Regions from separate parts of the Streptomyces pimonensis genome, predicted to be linked through region 3. Evidence: riboswitches for the same ligand, from Rfam matches in the RefSeq annotation. Region 3 holds a riboswitch; each other region holds the start of a gene.
What was found. Region 3 has a riboswitch for cyclic di-AMP ahead of KYY02_RS31405 (M23 family metallopeptidase). Riboswitches for the same ligand answer to the same signal wherever they lie in the genome.
Positions count from the first base shown of each region.

Region 1: linked by a shared signal. The riboswitch ahead of KYY02_RS23735 (transglycosylase family protein) and the one ahead of KYY02_RS31405 (M23 family metallopeptidase) in region 3 are both predicted to bind cyclic di-AMP.
Region 2: linked by a shared signal. The riboswitch ahead of KYY02_RS01885 (C40 family peptidase) and the one ahead of KYY02_RS31405 (M23 family metallopeptidase) in region 3 are both predicted to bind cyclic di-AMP.

Region 1 covers NZ_JAHWZY010000027.1:3,502-10,813, reverse strand. Annotated here, with positions in the region: gene eno (phosphopyruvate hydratase) at 1-623, opposite strand, end outside; gene KYY02_RS23735 (transglycosylase family protein) at 856-1,584, opposite strand; cyclic di-AMP (ydaO/yuaA leader) riboswitch at 1,589-1,757, opposite strand; gene KYY02_RS23730 (transglycosylase family protein) at 1,963-2,979, opposite strand; gene KYY02_RS23725 (cytochrome P450 family protein) at 3,178-4,440, opposite strand; gene KYY02_RS23720 (nucleoside triphosphate pyrophosphohydrolase) at 4,623-5,615, opposite strand; gene KYY02_RS23715 (SurA N-terminal domain-containing protein) at 5,685-6,332, opposite strand; gene KYY02_RS23710 (tachylectin-related carbohydrate-binding protein) at 6,496-7,312, opposite strand, start outside.
Region 2 covers NZ_JAHWZY010000001.1:375,609-382,920, reverse strand. Annotated here, with positions in the region: gene KYY02_RS01900 (esterase/lipase family protein) at 1-718, shown strand, start outside; gene KYY02_RS01895 (M23 family metallopeptidase) at 1,099-2,565, shown strand; gene pcrA (DNA helicase PcrA) at 2,597-5,074, opposite strand; cyclic di-AMP (ydaO/yuaA leader) riboswitch at 5,315-5,487, shown strand; gene KYY02_RS01885 (C40 family peptidase) at 5,496-6,671, shown strand; gene KYY02_RS01880 (hypothetical protein) at 6,977-7,312, opposite strand, start outside.
Region 3 covers NZ_JAHWZY010000055.1:11,914-19,225, forward strand. Annotated here, with positions in the region: gene KYY02_RS31390 (DNA gyrase/topoisomerase IV subunit A) at 1-909, opposite strand, end outside; gene KYY02_RS31395 (M16 family metallopeptidase) at 1,502-2,875, shown strand; gene KYY02_RS31400 (M16 family metallopeptidase) at 2,872-4,260, shown strand; cyclic di-AMP (ydaO/yuaA leader) riboswitch at 4,461-4,625, shown strand; gene KYY02_RS31405 (M23 family metallopeptidase) at 4,638-5,414, shown strand; gene KYY02_RS31410 (GntR family transcriptional regulator) at 5,594-6,289, shown strand; gene KYY02_RS31415 (HPr family phosphocarrier protein) at 6,443-6,724, opposite strand; gene KYY02_RS31420 (bifunctional acetate--CoA ligase family protein/GNAT family N-acetyltransferase) at 6,896-7,312, shown strand, end outside.

The DNA.
Region 1 (7,312 bases), on a different contig from region 3:
AAGCCGCCCTCGTCGCCGAGGCCGGTGGCCAGGCCCTTGCTCTTCAGGACCTTCTTCAGGGTGTGGTAGACCTCGGCGCCCCAGCGCAGGGCCTCGGAGAAGGACTCCGCGCCGATCGGGGCGATCATGAACTCCTGGATGTCCACGTTGGAGTCGGCGTGCGAGCCGCCGTTCAGGATGTTCATCATCGGCACCGGCAGCAGGTGCGCGTTGGGGCCGCCCAGGTAGCGGAAGAGCGGGAGGTCGCTGGCCTCGGAGGCGGCGTGGGCGACGGCGAGCGAGACGCCGAGGATGGCGTTGGCGCCGAGGGAGCCCTTGTTGTCGGTGGCGTCCAGGTCGAACATCGCCTGGTCGATCAGGCGCTGCTCGGTGGCGTCGTAGCCGACGAGCTCCGGGCCGATCTGCTCGATGACGGCCAGGACCGCCTTCTCGACGCCCTTGCCCAGGTAACGGCCTGCATCGCCGTCACGGAGTTCGACGGCCTCGAAGGCGCCGGTGGAGGCGCCGGACGGGACGGCGGCACGACCCGTGCTGCCGTCGTCGAGGCCGACCTCGACCTCGACCGTGGGGTTGCCTCGGGAGTCCAGGATTTCCCGGGCTACGACGACGTCGATGGACGGCACGAGCATCTCCTTCTTGGATGTGACGCGGGTGAGCAGGACCCCGAAGGGTCTTGCGAGACCGAGCCTAACCGGCTCCGGGCGATCGGCCATCCGGCCGCCCGTCCCGTGGACAGAACCGAGAGTAAATTGTTTCCGAACGAAACAAAGCCGTTCCCGGAAACCCGGCCGTGAAAAACCCCGCCCCGGCGCGTACGGGGGAAGACGCACCGGGGCGGGAGCAGGGGGCGGCCGCTTACTTCAGGTGCAGCTGCTGGCCCGGGTAGATGAGGTCGGCGTCGTCGACGATGTCGTCGTTCAGCTCGAACAGCTGGGCCCAGCCGCCCGCGACGTCGTGCTCGGCGGCGATGGAGCTGAGGGTGTCGCCCTTGACGACCTTGTACTCGCCGTCGCCCTTCTCGACCTTCTCGCCGGTCGGGGTGGTGACGGTCTTCTCCTTGGCCTTCTGCTCGGTCTTCTGCTCGGTCTTCTGCTCGGCGGCCGGACGCTCGGCGGAGCGGGAGGCCTTCTGCCCGCTCTCACGCGTGCCGGTGGAACCGGTGCCCTGCGAGGAGCCGGCCGAGGAGCCGTTCGAGGAGGAGCCGGTGTAGGCGGCACCGGACAGGCTCTTGCCACAGACCGGCCAGGCGCCCTTGCCCTGGCCCGCGAGGACCTTCTCGGCTATCTCGATCTGCTGCGCCTTGCTGGCCCGGTCGGCGGTGGAGGCGTACTGCGTGCCGCCGTACGCGGCCCAGGTGGAGGCGGAGAACTGCAGGCCGCCGTAGTAACCGTTGCCGGTGTTGATGGACCAGTTGCCGCCGGACTCGCACTGGGCGACGGCGTCCCACTCGGAGGCGGTGGCGGCGGAGGCGCTGCCGGCCGCCATCAGCGGGGCGGCGACGGCGGCGGAGGCGACACCGGCGACGGCGATCGCGCGGGTGGCCTTGGACGGACGACGGTGCTTGCCCTTGCCGGAAAACAGCATGGTTGGATCCCCTCACCGACGCCTACGAGGTGAGCTGTCGGGTTCGGGCCGGTTGAGTTGCCCGGCCGCGTCCCTCACGGGAGGCGGCTCCACCCCAAGCCCGATCCGGTGTCAATCACCGGAAGGGGCGCTTACCTTGGGTCCCCCGCTCCTGCCTGCGGCGCATGACGCGACGACTGTTCCCGTGCTGCCGCTGGCAGGATTCGGCGTGGCGGCAGCCGGGGCCCGCGATGGCGAGCGATCACGACCGTAGGCACGCGATCCGCGGAATTTCAAAGACGATCAGGGCTTCTGAGACCTATCTCTCACAGCCTTCAAAGCGGACATTGGCCGCGAATCGTGACGTCAACTGTCGTCGGAGTTACACCCTTTCGGGCGTCACTTTCCGCCCGGTTCGATCCCGACCTCAAGCTCCTGCCCCGGCAGGATGAGGTCCGGGTCGGCACCGACGACCTGCTCGTTCTCCGCGTAGAGCGACCGCCATCCGCCGTCGAGCTCGAGGGAGCCGGCGATGGACGAGAGGCTGTCGCCGGTGCGCACGGTGTACGAGCCGTCGGCTGCGTCGCGCGGGGCGTCGGCACCGCGCGAGGCGTGCCGTCCGGACGAGTCCGCCGCACGGTCCTCCGCCTCGCCCTCCTCGGCACTGATGCCACGATGACGGCCGCCGCTCGCGTCCTCGGTGCCGGTGAGTTCGGAGGAGCCGGTGTTCTGGCCGGACGTGGCCGACTCGTCGCTCCTGGGAGTGGCCGAGGCGGAGGGGGAGGCGCCGGATCCGTCGTCGGAGCCGGTGTCCGATTCCTTCCCCGAGCCGGCCGAGCCGTCGGACTTCGCCGATCCACCGGTCGCACCCTCGCCGTCCTCCGGCTCCTCGGCGCCGGACGTGGCCGACGGCGAGGGCGAAGCGGCCGGATCAGCGGAGTCCGCCGATCCGGACGGGTCCGTGGAGCCGGACGAGCCCGTGAGGCCGGAGGAGCCGGACGAGTCCTCCGCCACACCCGTGTCGATGTCGGCCGGCGCCGAGTCCTGCTCGAGGCCCGCCGTCGGTCCGCAGGTGTGCCAGGCGCCGACCCCCCGGTCGGCGAGGATCCTCTCGGCCACGGCGATCTGCTGACCGCGGCTGGCCTGGTCGGGGCTGGCCGCGTAGTCCAGGCCGCCGTAGCCCTCCCAGTCGTCCTGGGTCAACTGCAGGCCGCCGTAATAGCCGTTGCCGGTGTTCTGGCTCCAGGAGCCACCGCTTTCGCATTCGGCGACCCGGTCCCAGGTCGTGCCGTCGGCCGCGCTGGCGCCGCCGGCCCCGAGGAGCGGGATCGCGATGGCGGAGCCGGTCACTCCGGCCGCGACGAGGAGAGCCGGAGCCTGGCGGGGGCGACGGTGCCGACCGTTCCCGGAGAGCATGCGGAGACCTTTCGCAGAACAGCAACGACAGGTGCGGTGAGTGAAGCCCTGGGCACCGCACTTGATGGGTGAACGTATCGGCAGACGATCACTTGTCACAAGTTCATGCCGCGCAGATCACGTGAAGATCACAGAGCTGAGGGCGTGTCATGTTTACGCTGGCCCACTCCGGGTCACTGCGGACGGCGGTCCGGTCCTTCACCTCCGCGGAGGAGTGAAGTCCACCGGGAGCGTGCGCAGTCCGCGCATGATGAGCCCGCCCCGCCAGCGGAGTTCGGCCGGCTCCACCGCGAGCCGCAGGTCCGGCAGACGCGTCAGCAGGGTGGCGAGCGCGGTCCGGCCCTCCAACCGGGCCAGCGGGGCCCCCAGGCAGTAGTGGATGCCGTGGCCGTACCCCAGATGCTGGTTGTCGCGCCGGCCGAGGTCGAGCACGTCCGGGTCGCCGAACCGCTCCGGGTCCCGGTCCGCGGCGGCGAGCACGACGAGAACGGGGTCGCCGGCCGCGATGCGCTGCCCTCCGATGGTGACCGGCTCGGTGGCGAACCGCCAGGTGGCGAGCTCCACGGGACCGTCGTACCGCAGGAGCTCCTCGACACCGGTCTCCAGCAGCCCGTGTTCCCCGGCGGCGAGGGAGCGCTGCAGGCGGTCGCGCTGTCCGGGGTGGGTGAGCAGGGCGTAGGTGCCGTTGCCGATCAGGTTGACGGTGGTCTCGAAACCGGCGAACAGCAGGATGAACGCCATGGCGGCGGCCTCGTTCTCGGTGAGGTGCTCACCGTGGTCGGAGGCGCGGATGAGGCCGGAGATGAGGTCCTCGCCGGGGGCGGCTTCGGCGGGGAGCGCCTCGCGCTTGCGGTGGATCAGCTCGGCGAGGTAGCCGCGCATCTTCTTCACGGACCGGGCGACCCCGCCGCGCGGCCCCCCGCCGTGGCGGATCATCATGCCCGCCCAGTCCCGGAAGTCGTCCTGGTCCTCGCGCGGGACGCCGAGCAGGTCGCAGATGGCGTAGATGGGGAGGGGGAAGGCGAACTCGTGGATGAGGTCGGCGGAGCCGCTGTCCGCGAACCGGTCGATGAGCCCGTCGGTGAGCTCCTGCACGCGGGGCGCGAACTCGGCGACCCGGCGCGGGGTGAACGCCTTGCTGACCAGCCGGCGCAGCCGGGTGTGGTCCGGCGGGTCGATGTTCAGCAGATGCGTCATCAGCTCCGCCTGGCGCTCCCCGGGGATACCGGTCCTGCCCTTGGCGTGCGCGGGCTCGTCGTGGTGCGCGGGGTTCTTGGACAGCCGGCTGTCGGCGAGGGCCTGCTTGGCGTCGGCGTACCGCGTGACCAGCCACGCCTCCACCCCGCTCGGCAGCCGGGTGCGGTGCACGGGGGCGTGCTCGCGCAGCCATGCGTAGGCGGGATAGGGATCGGCGGCGAACTCCCAGGTGAACAACTCGGGAGCGAGGGGCTGGTCGTGCATGCGGCGACCCTAACGGGCGGGGCGACGGGGCGGCGCGGGAGAGCCCGGTGGCCGGGGTCTCCGGCGGGTGCGGGCACGGGTGCGGGCGCGGGTGCTCGTTCGCGCACCTCCCCGCGCTCCCTCGGGGGCGCGGGCCGGGGACGGGCGGGAAGGGGATGATCCTCCCGCGCCGCACCCGCGCCTCAGTTCCCGCCCTGCCCCTCCGCGGCCCGTATCGCGTCGCGGTACACCCGCGCGGCCGCCCGCAACGCCGCCTCCGGATCGACCCCCACGGCCTCCGCCCGCACCGCCAGCCCCAGCAGCTCGTAACCGACCCCCTGCCCCGTCGGCACCGGCACGTCCAGCCCCGCGGTCCGCGCCCGCGACCCCAGCTTCGCCGCCAGCGCCAGTCCGGGCTGCCCGAGCGGCACCCCCTCCGTCACCGAGCTGCGCCGCTTCTCCTCCGCCTTCGTCCGCAGCCAGTGCGCCTTGACGTCCTCCGGCGTGTCCGCCGTCTCCTCGCCGAAGACGTGCGGGTGCCGGTGGATCAGCTTGGCCACGATGCCCCCCGCCACGTCGTCGACGGAGAACGGCTCCTCCGGGTGCTCCTCGGCGATCCGGGCGTGGAAGACGACCTGGAGCAGCACGTCCCCCAGCTCCTCGCGCAGCTCGTCCCGGTCGCCCTCCTCGATGGCCTCGACGAGCTCGTACGCCTCCTCGATGCCGTACTTCGCCAGACCCTCGTGGGTCTGCCGGGACGACCACGGGCACTCCGCGCGGATGCGGTCCATGACCTGCACGAGGTCGAGCAGCCGGGCGCCCGGCAGGTCGTAGGAGGCGGGCAGCAGCTCCAGTTCGGGCATCCGGACCCGGCCGGTCCCGGCCAGCCGCGCCAGCCCGTCGGTCAGCGCGGGCTCGCCCTCCCCCGTCGCCACGACCACCACCGTCCGCCCGCCCGCGCAGGCGTCGACGATCTCCTCGGCGGTCGGTGACGCCTCCTCGACCGGTACCCCGGCCTCCCGCAGATACGGCAGCTGCGGGTGGGCGCCGTCCGCGCACAGCACCCGGTCGGCCGCGTGCAGGGCCTGCCAGGCCGGCCAGGACAGCAGGCCGGGCGCGACACGGTGGCTGGTGGTGAGCAGGACGGCACGGCCGGGGACGGCCTCGGAGCTCGGGGCGGGGCTGTTTGCGTTCACGCCTCGAAACTAACCCACCCGGCCGGCACCCCCGGGCCGTCCACCGGCCGGTCGTCCACGGGCGGCCGGTCAGGGCGTCTGCGGTGCCCCGGCCGCCGTGACGTCCCGCACCCACGGCGTCCCGGCGTCGACCCGGCTGCTCTTCTCCGCGTCCCAGTCGCCGTAGCGCGGGTTGAGGTCGACGTCGAGCTCCTTGCTCGCCTCGGACAGCGCCCGCCAGAACTCGGGCCGGCCGGTGTCGGTGCCGAGCCGCTGGGCGAGCTTCTGGGCCTGGGCCTGGAGGCGGAGGTTGGCGTCGAGGCGCTGCGGCGGGATGCCGTACTGCTGCAGCCAGGCCGCCTCCAGCGCCTCGGCGCCGCCGGCCTGCTGCTCCAGTCCGGTCCGCATCCGCTGGACCTCGCGGTCCGTGACCGTCACGCCGGCGTCCCGCGCGGCACGCTCCAGGACCCGGTCCAGGACCATGCTGTGCAGGGTGTCGCGGGTGAGGCTGCCGGTCCGGGCGATGGCCTGCTGGTACTGCGCGTCGTCCGGTACGGCCGCCCGCTGGGCCGCGCGGACCTCGTCGACCCGGTTCTCCAGCTGCGACACGGTGATCCGCTCGCCGCCGACGACGGCCGCCGCACCGGGGTGCGCGTCGTTCCCGCAGGCGGTGAGCAGGGGCGCCGCCGCGGCGATCGCGGCGGTGAGGAGGAGCGCGGTGCGACGGCGGCGGTGCAAGGAGACCTCCTGAGGAGAGCTTGTGCGGCGGTGCACAAAGTCTTGCGGTGATCGATGGTAGGCATCGGCCAAGCTCTGGCCAACCCATTCGACCAACGATTCACCAAGACGTCGGGCACCGCCGCGCTGCGCCGGCCGGAGCGTGCGGGCGCGGGCCGGCGGACTAGCGGGACTGCTCGTCCGCCGGTGCGGGGAGTTCGTGGGCGGTGAAGACGGGTGCCGGCGGAACCGTGGCCGCGGCGGTGCGGGCTGCGGCGAAGGCGGTGAGGGCGCTGGAGGTCGCGTAGAGGCGGGTCTGGTTGGTGCCGGTGCGGTAGGAGAAGGCCCAGGTGGGGCCGGAGGCGTTGGTGTAGGTGAAGGCGGTGGGGTCGGTGGCCGCCGCTTCGGAGGTCTCCTGCTTCCAGGTGCGCCAGGTGCCGGAGCCCTGGGTCCGTTCGCCGGTGTTGTAGAGGAAGCCGTCGTCGGCGCGGGCCATGATCTCGGTGATGCCGGTGAGGGGGCTGATGACGACGGAGGGGCTGCCGGCGAAGGTCCTGTCGCCGACCTGGGACCAGGTGTCGGGGAAGGCGCCGCCCTCGGCGGTCTGGCCCATGGTGACGATGTGCCCGTCGGCGTCACGGGCGAAGACGGCGAGCCGGTAACCCGGGTAGACCACGACCGCCGGCGTGCCGGTGAAGCCCGTGCCGGCGAGGTTGGTCCAGGCCGAGAGGGTGCCGTCGCTGAAGTGGGCGGTGGTCACCGTGCCGGACGCGTTGACGCCGAACAGCTGGATGCCGTCGCGCACCGTGACGGCGGTCAGCGGCCGGGTGTGGCTGCCGCCGCTCAGCGGCAGCCAGCTCATGAAGTAGCCGTTGGCCTCCTGTTCGGCGCGGTACCAGGGCCTTCCGTCCGCGTCGACGGAGAACTGGACCAGACGGCCGTCGGGCAGCTTCGCGGTGGTGGCGTGCTGGGCCATCGCACCGGCCAGGTCGACCCAGTTC
Region 2 (7,312 bases), on a different contig from region 3:
CATCGCCCAGGAGCGCCGGGGCACGCCCCCCGCACTGCCCGCCCAGGACGGCACCCCGCAGCTGCCGACGGAGGCCAAGCCCCCGGTGGTGCTGCTCCACGGCTTCATCGACAACCGGTCGGTCTTCGTCCTGCTGCGCCGCAGTCTCGCCCAGCACGGCAGGCAGCAGGTCGAGTCGCTCAACTACTCGCCGCTGACCTGCGACATCCGCATCGCGGCCGAACTGCTCGGCCGACACATAGAGCAGGTGTGCGAACGCACGGGCAGTCACCGGGTCGATGTGGTCGGGCACAGCCTCGGCGGGCTCATCGCGCGGTACTACGTGCAGCGACTGGGCGGTGACGCCCGCGTGCGGACGCTCGTCACACTCGGCACCCCGCACTCCGGAACCCGCGTCGCACCGCTGGCCAACGCGCACCCCATCGTGCGCCAGATGCGCCCCGGCTCACCGGTCCTCGAGGAGCTCGCCCGGCCCGCGCCGGGCTGCCGTACGCACTTCGTCGCCTTCTGGAGCGACCTCGACCACATCATGGACCCGCTGGAGTCGGCGTGCGTCGAGCACCCCGACCTGACGTCGGTGAACGTGCGGGTGAGCGGCGTGGGCCATCTCGCCCTGCCCGTGCACCCGACCGTGGCGACCCGCATACGGCAGGCCCTGGACACGGCGCATCCCGGAGAGCCGTCCACCGGCCGCCCGGAAGGCCTGACGGTGGCTTGACAGTGGCCTGACGGCCGGTCGCCCCGGGCCCCGCCGCCGCGCGGGGAGGCGCGCGGCGGTGGCGCGACACGCCCGGCACCCGCGCCCCGGGACAACCGGAACCGCGCGCCCCATCGACGGCGACCCGAACAACAACGGTCAGCGACGGCTCACTTACCGCCGCCACCCTCCCCAATTCCTCGAACAGGTCTCGAACAAAAAGCCAAGACCGCGCCTGCCGTCCGCCAAAACACAACCGATTGCCCGTTTCCTGCGCGCACGAAACCTGTGGAAGATTGTCGTGCCCGCATACCGCCGGGTACAGTCGCCGCACTGCTCTGGCAGCCCCTGTTGTCGAGGCGAAAGAGAAGTTGGTGAACGACCGTCACCCGTCGGGGACCATGGACCCGGCTCCGGCTTCCGATGCCGTCTCGGCGCCCCATGCGTCGTACGGCACGCAGGAAGCCCCGTACGGCGATCTCACCACGTACGGCGAGCACGACTCCACCGGTTTTACCGCCACTCACTTCGGGACCGGTGACCACACCACCGGAGCCCTGGCCGCCGACCCCCTCTTCGGCGACCTCCCCGGCGGCCACGACACGGGCGCGCACGAGACCGTGCACTGGCCCGCGGGCGGTTACGACACCGGGCAGTACGACGGCTACGCGGCTTTGTACCCGGCCGCGTACGACACCGGCGGCTACGACATGACCGCCTGGACCACCGACCATCACCCGCTGGCGGTGATCCCGCCGCAGGCCGGCTCGCCGGAGACCAGCGGCCAGTGGGACTCCGGCGAGTGGCTCCAGCCCGATCAGGCCGGGAACCCCGCCGACCGGACCCAGCAGTGGGACTGGGGCACGCAGACCTTCGACAGCGGCACCTACGACGCCACGCAGTGGAACTCCGACGGCGGTGACGCCGCCCCGGCGCCCGCGTCCGACGCCTACGAGCCGCAGGCCGAGTCCTACGAGCACCGGACCGAGTCGTTCGACCAGGAACCCTACGGGGCCCCCGCCGCCGCCGAGCCGGCCGACACCGGTGAGCTGCCCGCGGTGCACCTGCTCGACGGGCAGGAGGAGACCGTTCCCGCCCCGACGCCGCGCGCGGCCCCGCGCGCCGGGTCCCGCTCCCGCCGCCGTACGCCCGCCAGGCGCTCCGCGCTGCTGACGGTGGCCGTGCCCTCGGCGTGCGTGATGGGCGTCGCCGGCATCGCCGCGGCCTCGGTCGGCAGCCTGACCGACGGCGGCGGCCAGGAGACGGCGACGACCGCGGCGGACGCCCGGCCGGTGAAACCCTCCACCGCCAACAACAAGCTGGACACCCAGGTGGAGAGCGTCGCCGCCGGCGCCGACGACTTCGCCGACCGGGCCAGCCGCACCCAGGAGCGCATCGACCTCGAGGCGCAGCAGGCGGCCGAGCGCAGGGAGGCCGCCGAGGAGGCGGCCCGCAAGGAGCGGCTGCGGCCGAAGTTCGCGCTCCCGGTCGTACAGCACGGTCTCAGCGCCTACTACGGCCAGTCCGGCATCAACTGGATGTCCGTCCACTCCGGTATCGACTTCCCCGTCTCGTACGGCGCGACGGTGATGGCCGCGACCGACGGCACGGTGCGCACCCAGTACAACTCCGCCTACGGCAACATGATGATCGTGACGGCGAAGGACGGCACGGAGACGTGGTACTGCCACCTCTCCAGCTACCAGGTCGCCTCCGGTACGACCGTGAAGGCCGGCGACCCGATCGCGTTCTCCGGGAACTCCGGCAACTCGACCGGTCCGCACCTGCACTTCGAGGTGCGCCCGGGCGGCGGCTCGGCGATCGACCCGCTCGCCTGGTTCCGCAGCCACGGCCTGGACCCGTCGTAGGGTTCGTCCCCCGACGGGTCCCGGCGGACGGCTACAGCTTCTCCACCGGCGCGTACCGCAGCAGCAGCCGCTTGGGCTTGGTGTCCCCGAAGTCGATCGTCGCCTCCGTGTTCGCGCCCGTGCCCTTCACCGCGACCACGGTGCCGAGGCCGAACTGGTCGTGGGTGACCCGGTCCCCGACCGCCAGCGCCACCACGGGCTTCTCCGCGGTCCGCCGGGTGGCGAAACCGGAGGCGCCCGACGCCGACGAACGGGAACGGGACGACGACAGCGACGCCGCCACTCCCGACGCCGGACCGGAGGACACGGGCGCGCTCGCCCCCGTCCGCTTCCACTCCAGATGGGCGGCCGGGATCTCCTCCAGGAACCGCGAGGGCGGGTTGTAGGACGGCTGACCCCACGCGCTGCGCAGCGTCGACCGGGTCAGGTACAGCCGCTCACGCGCGCGCGTGATGCCGACGTACGCCAGGCGCCGCTCCTCCTCCAGCTCCTTGGTCTGGCCGAGGGCGCGCATGTGCGGGAAGACGCCGTCCTCCATGCCGGTGAGGAAGACGACCGGGAACTCCAGGCCCTTGGCGGTGTGCAGGGTCATCAGGGTGATGACGCCGGAGCCGTCCTCCTCGTCGGGGATCTGGTCGGAGTCGGCGACCAGGGCGACCTGCTCCAGGAAGTCGGACAGCGTGACCGCCTCGCCCTCACCGCGCTCCTGCTCGAACTCCAGGGCGACGGCGGCGAGCTCCTGGAGGTTCTCGATCCGGGTCTCGTCCTGCGGGTCGGTGGAGGCCTGCAGCTCGGCCAGATAGCCGGTGCGTTCGAAGATCGCCTCCAGGACCGTGGCCGGGCCCGCGCCGGACTCGACGACCGTACGAAGGTCCTCCATGAGCGTGTTGAACCGCTTCACGGCGTTCGACGACCGCGCGGCCATGCCGTACGCCTCGTCGACGCGCTTCAGCGCCTGCGGGAAACTGATCTTCTCGCGCTGGGCGAGGGCGTCGATCATCGCCTCCGCGCGGTCGCCGATGCCCCGCTTGGGTACGTTGAGGATGCGGCGCAGCGGCACCGAGTCCTCGGGGTTGGCGAGCACCCGCAGGTAGGCCAGGACGTCCCGGACCTCCTTGCGCTCGTAGAAGCGGACGCCGCCGACGACCTTGTAGGGCAGGCCGACGCGGATGAAGACCTCCTCGAAGACACGGGACTGGGCGTTGGTGCGGTAGAAGACGGCGACGTCGCCCGCCTTCGCCTCGCCCGCGTCGGTGAGGCGGTCTATCTCGTCGGCGACGAACTGGGCCTCGTCGTGCTCGGTGTCCGCGACGTACCCGGTGATCCGCGCGCCCGTGCCGGCGTTGGTCCACAGGTTCTTGGGGCGCCGCGACTCGTTGCGCTCGATGACGGCGTTGGCCGCGCTCAGAATGGTCTGGGTGGAACGGTAGTTCTGCTCCAGCAGGATCGTGGTCGCGTCCGGGTAGTCCTCCTCGAACTGGAGGATGTTGCGGATCGTCGCGCCGCGGAAGGCGTAGATCGACTGGTCGGCGTCACCCACCACGCACAGTTCGGCGGGCGGGACCTCGGCCTCGGACGGTACGCCGGCGGGGTGCTCAAAGGTGCCGACGAGTTCGCGCACCAGGGCGTACTGGGCATGGTTGGTGTCCTGGTACTCGTCGACCATGACGTGCCGGAACCGGCGGCGGTAGTGCTCGGCGACGTCCGGGAAGGCGCGGAGCAGATTGACCGTCGTCATGATCAGGTCGTCGAAGTCCAGCGCGTTCGCCTCGCGCAGCCGGGACTGGTAGAGCGCGTAGGCCTGGGCGAGGGTCTTCTCGAAGCCGTCGGCCGCCCGGGCGGCGAAGTCCTCCTCGTCGATCAGCTCGTTCTTCAGGTTGCTGATCCTGGCGCTGAAGGACTTCGGCGGAAAGCGCTTGGGGTCGAGGTCCAGGTCGCGGCAGACCAGGGCCATCAGCCGCTTGGAGTCGGCGGCGTCGTAGATCGAGAACGACGACGTGAAGCCGAGCTTCTTGCTCTCGCGACGCAGGATGCGCACGCACGCGCTGTGGAACGTCATGACCCACATGGCGCCCGCGCGTGGGCCGACGAGCTGCTCGACGCGCTCCTTCATCTCGCCCGCGGCCTTGTTGGTGAAGGTGATCGCGAGGATCTGGCCCGGATGGACGTGCCGCTCGGCCAGCAGGTGGGCGATGCGGTGGGTGAGCACGCGGGTCTTGCCGGAACCGGCGCCGGCCACGATGAGCAGCGGGGAGCCGGAGTGCACGACGGCGGCGCGCTGGTTGTCGTTCAGCCCCTCGAGGAGCGCGGCGGCGTCGATCACTGGGCGCGGGGCGCCGTCACGGTAGTGGGTGTCCCGTTCCGGCGGCAGGTCGAACTTCCCGCCGAACAGGTCGTCCGGGATCGGCTCCGGTACGTGCTCGTCCTCGGGCGGTGGCGGGGGCTCGCCCTCGGGGCCCCGCTGGGCCTGGAGGTCCGCCAGGAAACTGTCGTCAAAGAGGCTGCTCATCGCTCTCCGAGTCTAGGGCGCTCCACCGACAACCCGGGGCCACCCCGGGAACATCCCCGGCTTCCGGCGGCCTGAACGGGTCCCTCACCCTCCAGGAACACCGTCTCACCCTGAGTCACCCCGCGCGCGAGGTCACGAAAATGTATCGGGCATATCACCCATCAACCTTCACAGGGGCCACACCGGTTGGCTACGGTGCGGGCGGGCCGCACGACCCCCACCGGCGAACCTCGCCGGGCCGCGCGGCCTCCGCCGAGTCCGTCCCTGCCCCTCGCGCGGCAGCCGGAGCCGGGGACCCACCGAGATCACGGGGTGAATCGGCCCACTCCCTCGCGGAGCGGCCGTAGGGCAACCCTTCCAAGCACCCGCCCGAACCCGACAGCTAACCCGGTAGGCGGAGCGTGGGAAGGAGTCGCCTCCCTTGGCGTCGCACCGCAAGTCGCGCACCCCCGGCATCCGCGTGGCAGGCATCCGGCCCCCGGCCCTCGCCACGGCCGCCCTGGCCTCCGTGGCCCTGCTCTCCCAGACGGCCACCGCCGCCCCCTCCGACGACGGCAGGCCCAGCCTGGAGGAGGTCGAGAAGAAGGTCGACGACCTCTACCGCCAGGCGGAGTCGGCGACCGAGAAGTACAACGCGGCCAAGGAGCGGACCGCGAAGCAGCGCAAGCAGGTCGACACGCTCCTCGACGACGTGGCCAAGCGCACCCAGAAGCTCAACGACGCGCGGGAGGAGCTGGGCTCCTTCGCCGCCGCCCAGTACCGGACCGGCTCCGGTATTCCCGACACCGCGACCTTCCTGCTCGCACACACGCCGCAGGACGTCTTCGACCAGCGTCAGGTGCTGGACCGGATCACCGGCCGCCAGAAGAAAGCGGTCGACGACTACGTCGCCCAGCAGTCCGAGACGATGAAGAAGCGCCGGGAGGCCACCGAGAGCCTCCGAACGCTCACCGAGGCCCAGGGCGATCTGAAGACGGCCAAGGCCACCGTCCAGAAGAAGCTCACCGACGCGCGTGAACTGATGGCGAAGCTGACCGCCGAGGAGAAGGCGCGGCTCGCGGCGATCGAGAAGGAGAAGCAGGAGGAGGCCGCCCGCAAGGCCGCCGAGCTCGCCCGGCAGCAGGCGGAGCAGCGGAAGGCCGAGGAGAGGACCGCCGCCCGGCAGGACGGCGGCACGTCGGGCGCCCCGGCCCCGGCCCCGGCCGCCTCACCGTCGACGCCGACGGACTCCTCGTACGCCACCAAGGCCGAGAGGGCCCTCGCCTTCGCCCGCGCGCAGATCGGCAAGCCGTACGTCTGGGGCGCCACCGGCCCCGGCTCCTACGACTGCTCCGGCCTCATCCAGGCCGCCTGGAAGGCCGCCGGCATCACCCTCCCGCGCACCACCTACGACCAGGTCGACGCGGGCACGACGGTCCCCGTCTCCCAGGCCCGGCCCGGTGACCTGGTCTTCTTCTACGACGACATCACCCACGTGGGCCTCTACATCGGCAACGGGATGATGATCCACGCGCCGAAGCCCGGCACGTACGTCCGCGAGGAGTCCGTCTACTACGACGGCGAGTCCTCGGTCCACAGCGTGGTCCGCCCCGCCTGACCTGTCCGGGGGCACGGAGCCCGGCGGGCTCTCCCGGCATCGGAGCATGTCCGGCCCCGTCCCCCCGTCTCCTTTCCGCGCCTGGTGGGCGCGGCGTTCGCCGGCGGCCGGCGCCGCCGTGAGGGCGACCGGCACCGTGCCGGTCGCCCTGCACCCGGCGGGGCGCGGGATCCTCTCCCGGGTCGGCCTCGTGCCGGCCTGCGCCGCCCGGCCGGGGCCGGCGGCGGAGTTCGCTCTGCGGCTGTTGTGGGCGGCGGTCGCCGCCGCGCGGGCCACGGTCACGTCCGGCCCCGTGGAGGAAGGGGTCAGGTCCACAGCACCGCGATGAAGACGTTCGCCACGGTCAGCAGGCCGACCAGGCCGAACAGGCCCTTGTCCACCTTCCCGTCGTCCCGCTTCACGTAGACCAGGCCGAGGATCACGATCAGCAGGGCCAGCTTCACGCCGATCTTGATGTTGTCGACGGAGTAGTCCTGGGCCTGGTTGAGGCCGACCAGGACCACACCGGTGACCAGCATCGTCAGCGCACCGTGCAGCATCGCGGGGACGAAGCGGGCGGTGCCCTGGCCCATCGCCTTCATCTGGGTGAGGAAGCCGCCGAGGAGCGACGCGATACCGATGATGTGCAGACCGACGAAGAG
Region 3 (7,312 bases):
GACGTCGGCGATGCCCTGGAGCTTCTTCGCCCCGACCAGGTCCTTGATCTTGCCGATCACCTTCTCCGGACCGACCGTGAAGGGCAGCTCGGTGACGACGAGGCCCTTGCGGCGGGCCGTCACCTCCTCCACGGTGACCGTCGCGCGGATCTTGAACGTGCCGCGGCCCTTCTCGTAGGCGTCCCGGACGCCGGACAGGCCGACGATCCGGCCGCCGGTGGGCAGGTCGGGGCCCGGGACGTGCTTCATCAGGGCGTCGAGGTCGGCGTTCGGGTACCTGATCAGGTGCCGCGCGGCTGCGACGACCTCGCGCAGGTTGTGCGGCGGCATGTTGGTGGCCATACCGACGGCGATGCCCGACGCGCCGTTCACCAGGAGGTTCGGGAAGGCGGCGGGCAGCGCCACCGGCTCCTGTTCCTGACCGTCGTAGTTGGGCGCGAAGTCGACCGTGTCCTCGTCGATGGACTCGGTCATCAGGCTGGTGGCCTCGGCCATCCGGCACTCGGTGTACCGCATGGCGGCGGGCGGGTCGTCGTTGCCCAGCGAACCGAAGTTGCCGTGGCCGTCGACCAGGGGGACGCGCATCGAGAACGGCTGGGCCATGCGGACCAGGGCGTCGTAGATCGACGCGTCGCCGTGGGGGTGCAGCTTGCCCATGACCTCGCCGACGACGCGGGCGCACTTCACGTAGCCGCGCTCGGGCCGCAGGCCCATCTCGTTCATCTGGTAGACGATGCGGCGGTGCACCGGTTTGAGGCCGTCGCGCGCGTCCGGCAGGGCGCGGGAGTAGATGACCGAGTACGCGTACTCGAGGAAGGAGCCCTGCATCTCGTCGACGACGTCGATGTCGAGGATCCGCTCCTCGTACGAGTCGTCGGGCGGCGGGGTCTTCGTGCTGCGGCGGGCCATCGCTGCCGGCTCCTTGCTGAAGCGTGGGACGGGATCTGATGCGGACCATTGTGGACCGTCGCACTGACAGGCGGGACCAGGGCCCGGTCGTGGGTGTCTCCGGGGAGGGCAGGGTACGCGGCGTGTGCGGGCCGCTTCCGCGCGGGGTTCCTGGTGATCGGGACGCACCGGACCGGGGCGGGTTTCGCCCGTCCGCGCCTGCGGGGCGCCCCCGGAGGGGTGCCCCGGTTCACACGTGAGGCGGGGCGGCCGGGCGCCCGGTGCGGGGCCCGGCCGGGGGTCCGTCGCGCGGCCCGGCGCTTGCGGGGTGCCGTCGCGCCCACCCGTGCCGCCCCAGCAGCGGGACCGTTCGCGGGTACGGAGGCGGGAGCGTTCGCGGGTACGGAGGTGCGACCGGCCGGGGTGGCGGCGGGGCGGCTGTCCGCGGTGGCGACGGGTACGACTGCCCGGGTCGCGGCGGCCCCGCATTCTCGCTCTCGGCGTAGCTCGCCCCCGACGGGAACTTCGTCGGGGCCTCGCGCGCTTGCATACAGTGGCAGGACCGGCAGAAACGGCGGGTTCGACGACCGCCTCCGCGATCGAAGGGACGTACATGCCCATGGGTCACACGGCCACAGCCCAGGCAGGCTCCGGCGGCCTGACAGCGACCGAGCACCGCCTGGCCAACGGCCTGCGGGTGGTGCTCTCCGAGGACCACCTGACCCCGGTCGCCGCAGTGTGCCTCTGGTACGACGTGGGTTCGCGTCACGAAGTCAAGGGACGCACCGGCCTGGCTCACCTCTTCGAGCACCTGATGTTCCAGGGCTCCGCCCAGGTGAAGGGCAACGGTCACTTCGAGCTGGTCCAGGGCGCCGGCGGCTCCCTCAACGGCACCACCAGCTTCGAGCGCACCAACTACTTCGAGACCATGCCCGCCCACCAGCTGGAACTCGCCCTCTGGCTGGAGGCCGACCGCATGGGCTCCCTGCTGACCGCCCTGGACGAGGAGTCCATGGAGAACCAGCGGGACGTCGTCAAGAACGAGCGCCGCCAGCGCTACGACAACGTCCCCTACGGCACGGCCTTCGAGAAGCTGACCGCCCTCGCCTACCCGGAGGGCCACCCGTACCACCACACGCCCATCGGCTCGATGGCGGACCTGGACGCGGCCACCCTGGAGGACGCGCGCCAGTTCTTCCGTACGTACTACGCGCCGAACAACGCCGTGCTCTCCGTCGTCGGCGACATCGACCCGGAGCAGACGCTCGCCTGGATCGAGAAGTACTTCGGCTCCATCCCGTCCCACGACGGCGAGCCCGCCCCGCGCGACGGCTCGCTGCCCGAGGTCATGGGCGGGCAGCTGCGCGAGATCGTGGAGGAGGAGGTCCCCGCGCGTGCGCTGATGGCCGCCTACCGGCTGCCCGAGGACGGCACGCGTGCGTGTGACGCCGCCGACCTGGCGCTCACCGTCCTCGGCGGCGGCGAGTCCTCGCGGTTCTACAACCGGCTGGTACGGCGCGACCGCACGGCCGTGGCCGCCGGCTTCGGCCTGCTGCGGCTGGCCGGGGCGCCCTCCCTGGGCTGGCTGGACGTGAAGACGTCCGGCGACGTGGAGGTGCCGGTCATCGAGGCCGCCATCGACGAGGAGCTCGCCCGGTTCGCCGAGGAGGGTCCCACGGCGGAGGAGATGGAGCGCGCGCAGGCCCAGCTGGAGCGCGAGTGGCTCGACCGGCTCGGCACGGTCGCCGGCCGCGCCGACGAACTGTGCCGGTACGCGGTCCTGTTCGGCGACCCGCAGCTCGCCCTGACCGCCGTGCAGCGCGTCCTGGAGGTGACGGCGGAGGAGGTGAAGGAGGTCGCCAAGGCCCGCCTGCGCCCCGACAACCGCGCGGTGCTCGTCTACGAGCCGGTCGCCCCGGAGGGCGAGGACACCGAGGAAGCCGCCGCAGTTGCCGGCGCCGACGAGAACGAGGAGACGGCGAAGTGACCGAGCTCGCCACGATGGACTTCCACCCGCGGCCGCAGGCGGGCGACGCCAAGCCCTGGGCCTTCCCGGCCCCCGAGCGGGGCACGCTCGACAACGGCCTGACCGTGCTGCGCTGCCACCGTCCCGGCCAGCAGGTCGTCGCCGTCGAGGTGCTCCTCGACGCGCCCCTGGAGGCCGAGCCGGACGGTCTCGACGGTGTCGCCACGATCATGGCGCGGGCCTTCTCCGAGGGCACCGACAAGCACTCCGCCGAGGAGTTCGCCGCCGAGCTGGAGCGCTGCGGCGCCACCCTGGACGCGCACGCGGACCACCCCGGCGTCCGCCTCAGCCTGGAGGTGCCGGCCTCCCGGCTCACCAAGGGCCTCGGGCTGCTCGCCGACGCGCTCAGGGCGCCCGCGTTCGCCGACAGCGAGGTCGAGCGGCTGGTCCGCAACCGCCTCGACGAGATCCCGCACGAGCTGGCCAGCCCCTCCCGCCGCGCCGCCAAGGAGCTCTCCAAGGAGCTGTTCCCGGCGAGTTCGCGCATGTCGCGCCCCCGCCAGGGAACCGAGGAGACGGTCACCGGCATCGACTCCGCGGCCGTGCGCACCTTCTACGAGAAGCACGTCCGCCCCGCCACGGCCACCGCCGTGGTCGTCGGCGACCTCACCGGCATCGACCTGGACGCGCTGCTCGGCGGCACCCTGGGCGCCTGGGCCGGCTCCCCGGCCCAGCCGCGGCCCGTCCCACCGGTGGTCGCGGACGACACCGGCCGCGTCGTGATCGTGGACCGCCCCGGCGCCGTCCAGACGCAGCTGCTGATCGGCCGCATCGGGCCCGACCGGCACGACCGCGTGTGGCCCGCGCAGGTGCTCGGCACGTACTGCCTGGGCGGCACCCTCACGTCCCGCCTGGACCGCGTGCTGCGTGAGGAGAAGGGATACACCTACGGCGTACGGTCGTTCGGGCAGGTCCTCAGGTCCGCCCCGGACGGTGCCGGCGCGGCGATGCTGGCGATCAGCGGCTCCGTCGACACCCCGAACACCGGACCCGCCCTCGACGACCTGTGGACGGTGCTGCGCACGCTCGCCGCGGAAGGGCTCACCGACGACGAACGCGATGTCGCCGTGCAGAACCTCGTGGGTGTGGCGCCGCTCAAGTACGAGACCGCCGCGGCCGTCGCGAGCACCCTGGCCGACCAGGTCGAGCAGTACCTGCCCGACCACTACCAGGCGGACCTGTACCGGCAGTTGGCCGCGACCGGCACCGTGGAGGCCACCGCGGCCGTCGTGAACGCCTTCCCGGTGGACCGCCTGGTGACGGTCCTCGTCGGCGACGCGGCGCAGATCAAGGCGCCGGTGGAGGCCCTCGGGATCGGCGAAGTCACCGTCGTGACCGCCGAGTAGCGAGCCGCCACGGCGCACACGCTCGGGGCCCTGGTGGCAGGAGAGCCACCAGGGCCCTCGTATGCCCGAATTGGGGCGGAGGTTGCCTGTCTGCCCTGTGGGATGCGCTACAAAAACCCGGATCCGTTTGAGGATCGGGAGGCGTCCCGCATAGCTTCGTCCGGGCTGTTCGTCGGTCAGTGCGCCGCACCCGCGGCACCGGACAGCCATCGCCGAGTCCCCGTACGGCGCGAGCCAGGGGAGCCGGGGACCCACATACGTCCCTGGGGTGAATCGGACGCCCGCGCGTGTCGCGAGGGGGCCCGTAGGAGACCTTCCTGCTCCGAACCCGTCAGCTAACCCGGTAGGCGAGAGGGAAGGAAAGGACCAGCCTGTACATGGCGTTCACCCGCGCCCCGGGCAAGCACCGTCGTCCCAGCAGGATGCAGCGCGGCACCGCCCGCGCGGCGGGCGTCGCGGCGCTCACCACCACCGGCGTCGTCGGCTCCCTCGCGGCTCCCGCACTCGCCGCCGAGCCCGCTGCCGCGCAGACCGGCCTCACGCCCGTCGTCACCCTGGGCGACGCGGTCGCCGAGCGGATAGAGGCCCAGGCGGCCGCCCAGCACGAGGCCGCCCGGGAGGCGGCCGAGGCCGCCGCGCGGAAGGCCGCCGAGGAGACGGCGCGCGAGAAGGCCGCCGAGGAGGCCGCCGCGAAGGCCCGCGCGGAGAAGGAGCGCGCCGCGCGGGAGGCCGAGCGCGAGCGCCTCAGCACCTTCGTCTCCCCGATCCCCGGCTCGTACGTCTCGACCAGCTACCGGGCCGGCAGCTCGCTGTGGTCCTCCGGCAGCCACACCGGTGTCGACTTCCACGCCGCGAGCGGCACCCCCGTCCAGTCGGTCGGCATCGGCACCGTCGTCGAGGCCGGCTGGGGCGGCTCGTACGGCAACCAGGTCGTCATCAGGATGAACGACGGCACGTACACCCAGTACGCCCACCTGTCGTCCATCGGCGTCTCGGTGGGCCAGCAGGTCGCCGCCGGGCAGCGGATCGGCCTCTCCGGCGCCACCGGCAACGTCACGGGCGCGCACCTGCACTTCGAGGCCCGTACGACGGCCGAGTACGGCTCCGACCTCGATCCCGTCGCCTACCTCCGCGCGCACGGCGTCAGCCTCTGACCCGAGGACTTCCCGGTGCCCCGGCTCCCCGAGCCGGGGCACCGGTGTTTCCGGTCGGCGCTCGTCCGAAAAACGCGCATGGATTCCGGTCCGCCGTCGTGAATTCCCGCTGATTGGAATAGAGTCACGGAACACACGTCAATCGTCGACGTTTCACGGGGATTAAGCGGAGGTCGGTCATGCGTATTCCCGCGCACTCGGTGTGCACGGCGATCCGGGACGACATCGTCGCGGGTGTCCACGAGCGCGGCGGCCGGCTCACCGAGGAAGTCCTCGCCCGCCGTTACGGTGTCTCCCGCGTCCCCGTCCGGGAGGCGCTGCGCACGCTGGAGGCCGAGGGGTTCGTGGTGACCCGGCGGCACGCGGGCGCGTGCGTCGCGGAACCCACCGAGCAGGAGGCCGCCGACCTGCTGGAGATGCGCATGCTGCTGGAGCCGCTCGGCGCCTCCCGCGCGGCCCAGCGCCGCACCGAGGCCCATCTGAAGGTGCTGCGCGGCCTGGTCCGGCTGGGGCAGGAACGCGCCCGTCAGGGCCACAGCGACGATCTGCGCTCCTTGAGCGGCTGGTTCCACGAGACGCTCGCCCAGGCCACCGGCAGCCCGGCGCTGACCTCGGCGCTGACCCAGCTGCGGCACAAGATCGCCTGGATGTACGCCGCCGAGGGTCCGTCCGATCCGGTCGGGTACTGGGCGGAGCACGGCGCGATCGTGGACGCCGTGGCGCGCGGCGACGGCGACCGCGCGCGGTCCGTCACGGCGCTGCACACCGAGCGCGCGAGCGCCGGGCACCGCCTGCGTTTCGCCTCCGGCGCCGGCCGCGCGGACCGGGTGAGGAACTCGCAACATGCCGTAAACATGACGGGTCTCCGGCATTAACACGGCTGCCGTATACAAAGAGGGAGTAATTCCGGGGGTTATTCGTGCTGCTTGGAAAAGGGAAAGCGAAAGGCCCGTCCGGTGGTCCGGGCGGGCCTTTCGGTGAGACGGACGGGCGTCCGTCGAGGAGACGACTCCCGTGGTCGTGAATGCTCAGACGGTCTCGGGGAGCTCCTCGAGGCCCTCGGAGACCAGCTTCGCCAGACGGTCCAGGGCGGCGTCGGCGCCCTCGGCGTCGGAAGCGAGGACGACCTCCTCGCCGCCCTGGGCGCCCAGGGCCAGGACGGCCAGCATGGAGGCCGCGTTGACCGGGTCGCCCCCGGCCTTGGCGATCGTCACCGGGACGCCTGCGGCCGTGGCGGCTCGGACGAAGATGGAGGCGGGGCGGGCGTGGAGACCCTCGGCCCAGCCGACGTTGACGCGGCGCTCAGCCATGTGTTGCTGCCCTTCACTGTTCAGGGTTGTCTAGACCAGTTTCCCACATCGTGAAGCATGCCCGGGGGCGGCGTCCGCTCCCGGTGGCGGCCGGACCGCGGCCTCGGTCCGGCTGTCGTCCACCACAGACTGCCTCGCGCCGTCGCCGTACGCGAGCCGTACTCTGGGCCCATGCAGACCTCGTCGGACCGGTACGAGTACCCCGCCCACTGGGAAGCCGACGTGGTGCTGCGCGACGGCGGCACCGCGCGCATCCGCCCCATCACCGTCGATGACGCCGAGCGCCTGGTCAGCTTCTACGAGCAGGTGTCGGACGAGTCGAAGTACTACCGCTTCTTCGCGCCCTACCCTCGTCTGTCCGCCAAGGACGTCCACCGCTTCACGCACCACGACTTCGTGGACCGGGTGGGACTCGCGGCCACCGTCGGCGGCGAGTTCATCGCCACCGTACGCTACGACCGGATCGGCGCCGACGGCACGCCCGCCTCCTCCCGCCCGTCGCCCGCCGCCACCGCTGCCGCAGGGCGCTCCACGCCCGCCCCTCCCGTCCCCGACGAGGCCGAGGTCGCCTTCCTCGTGCAGGACGCC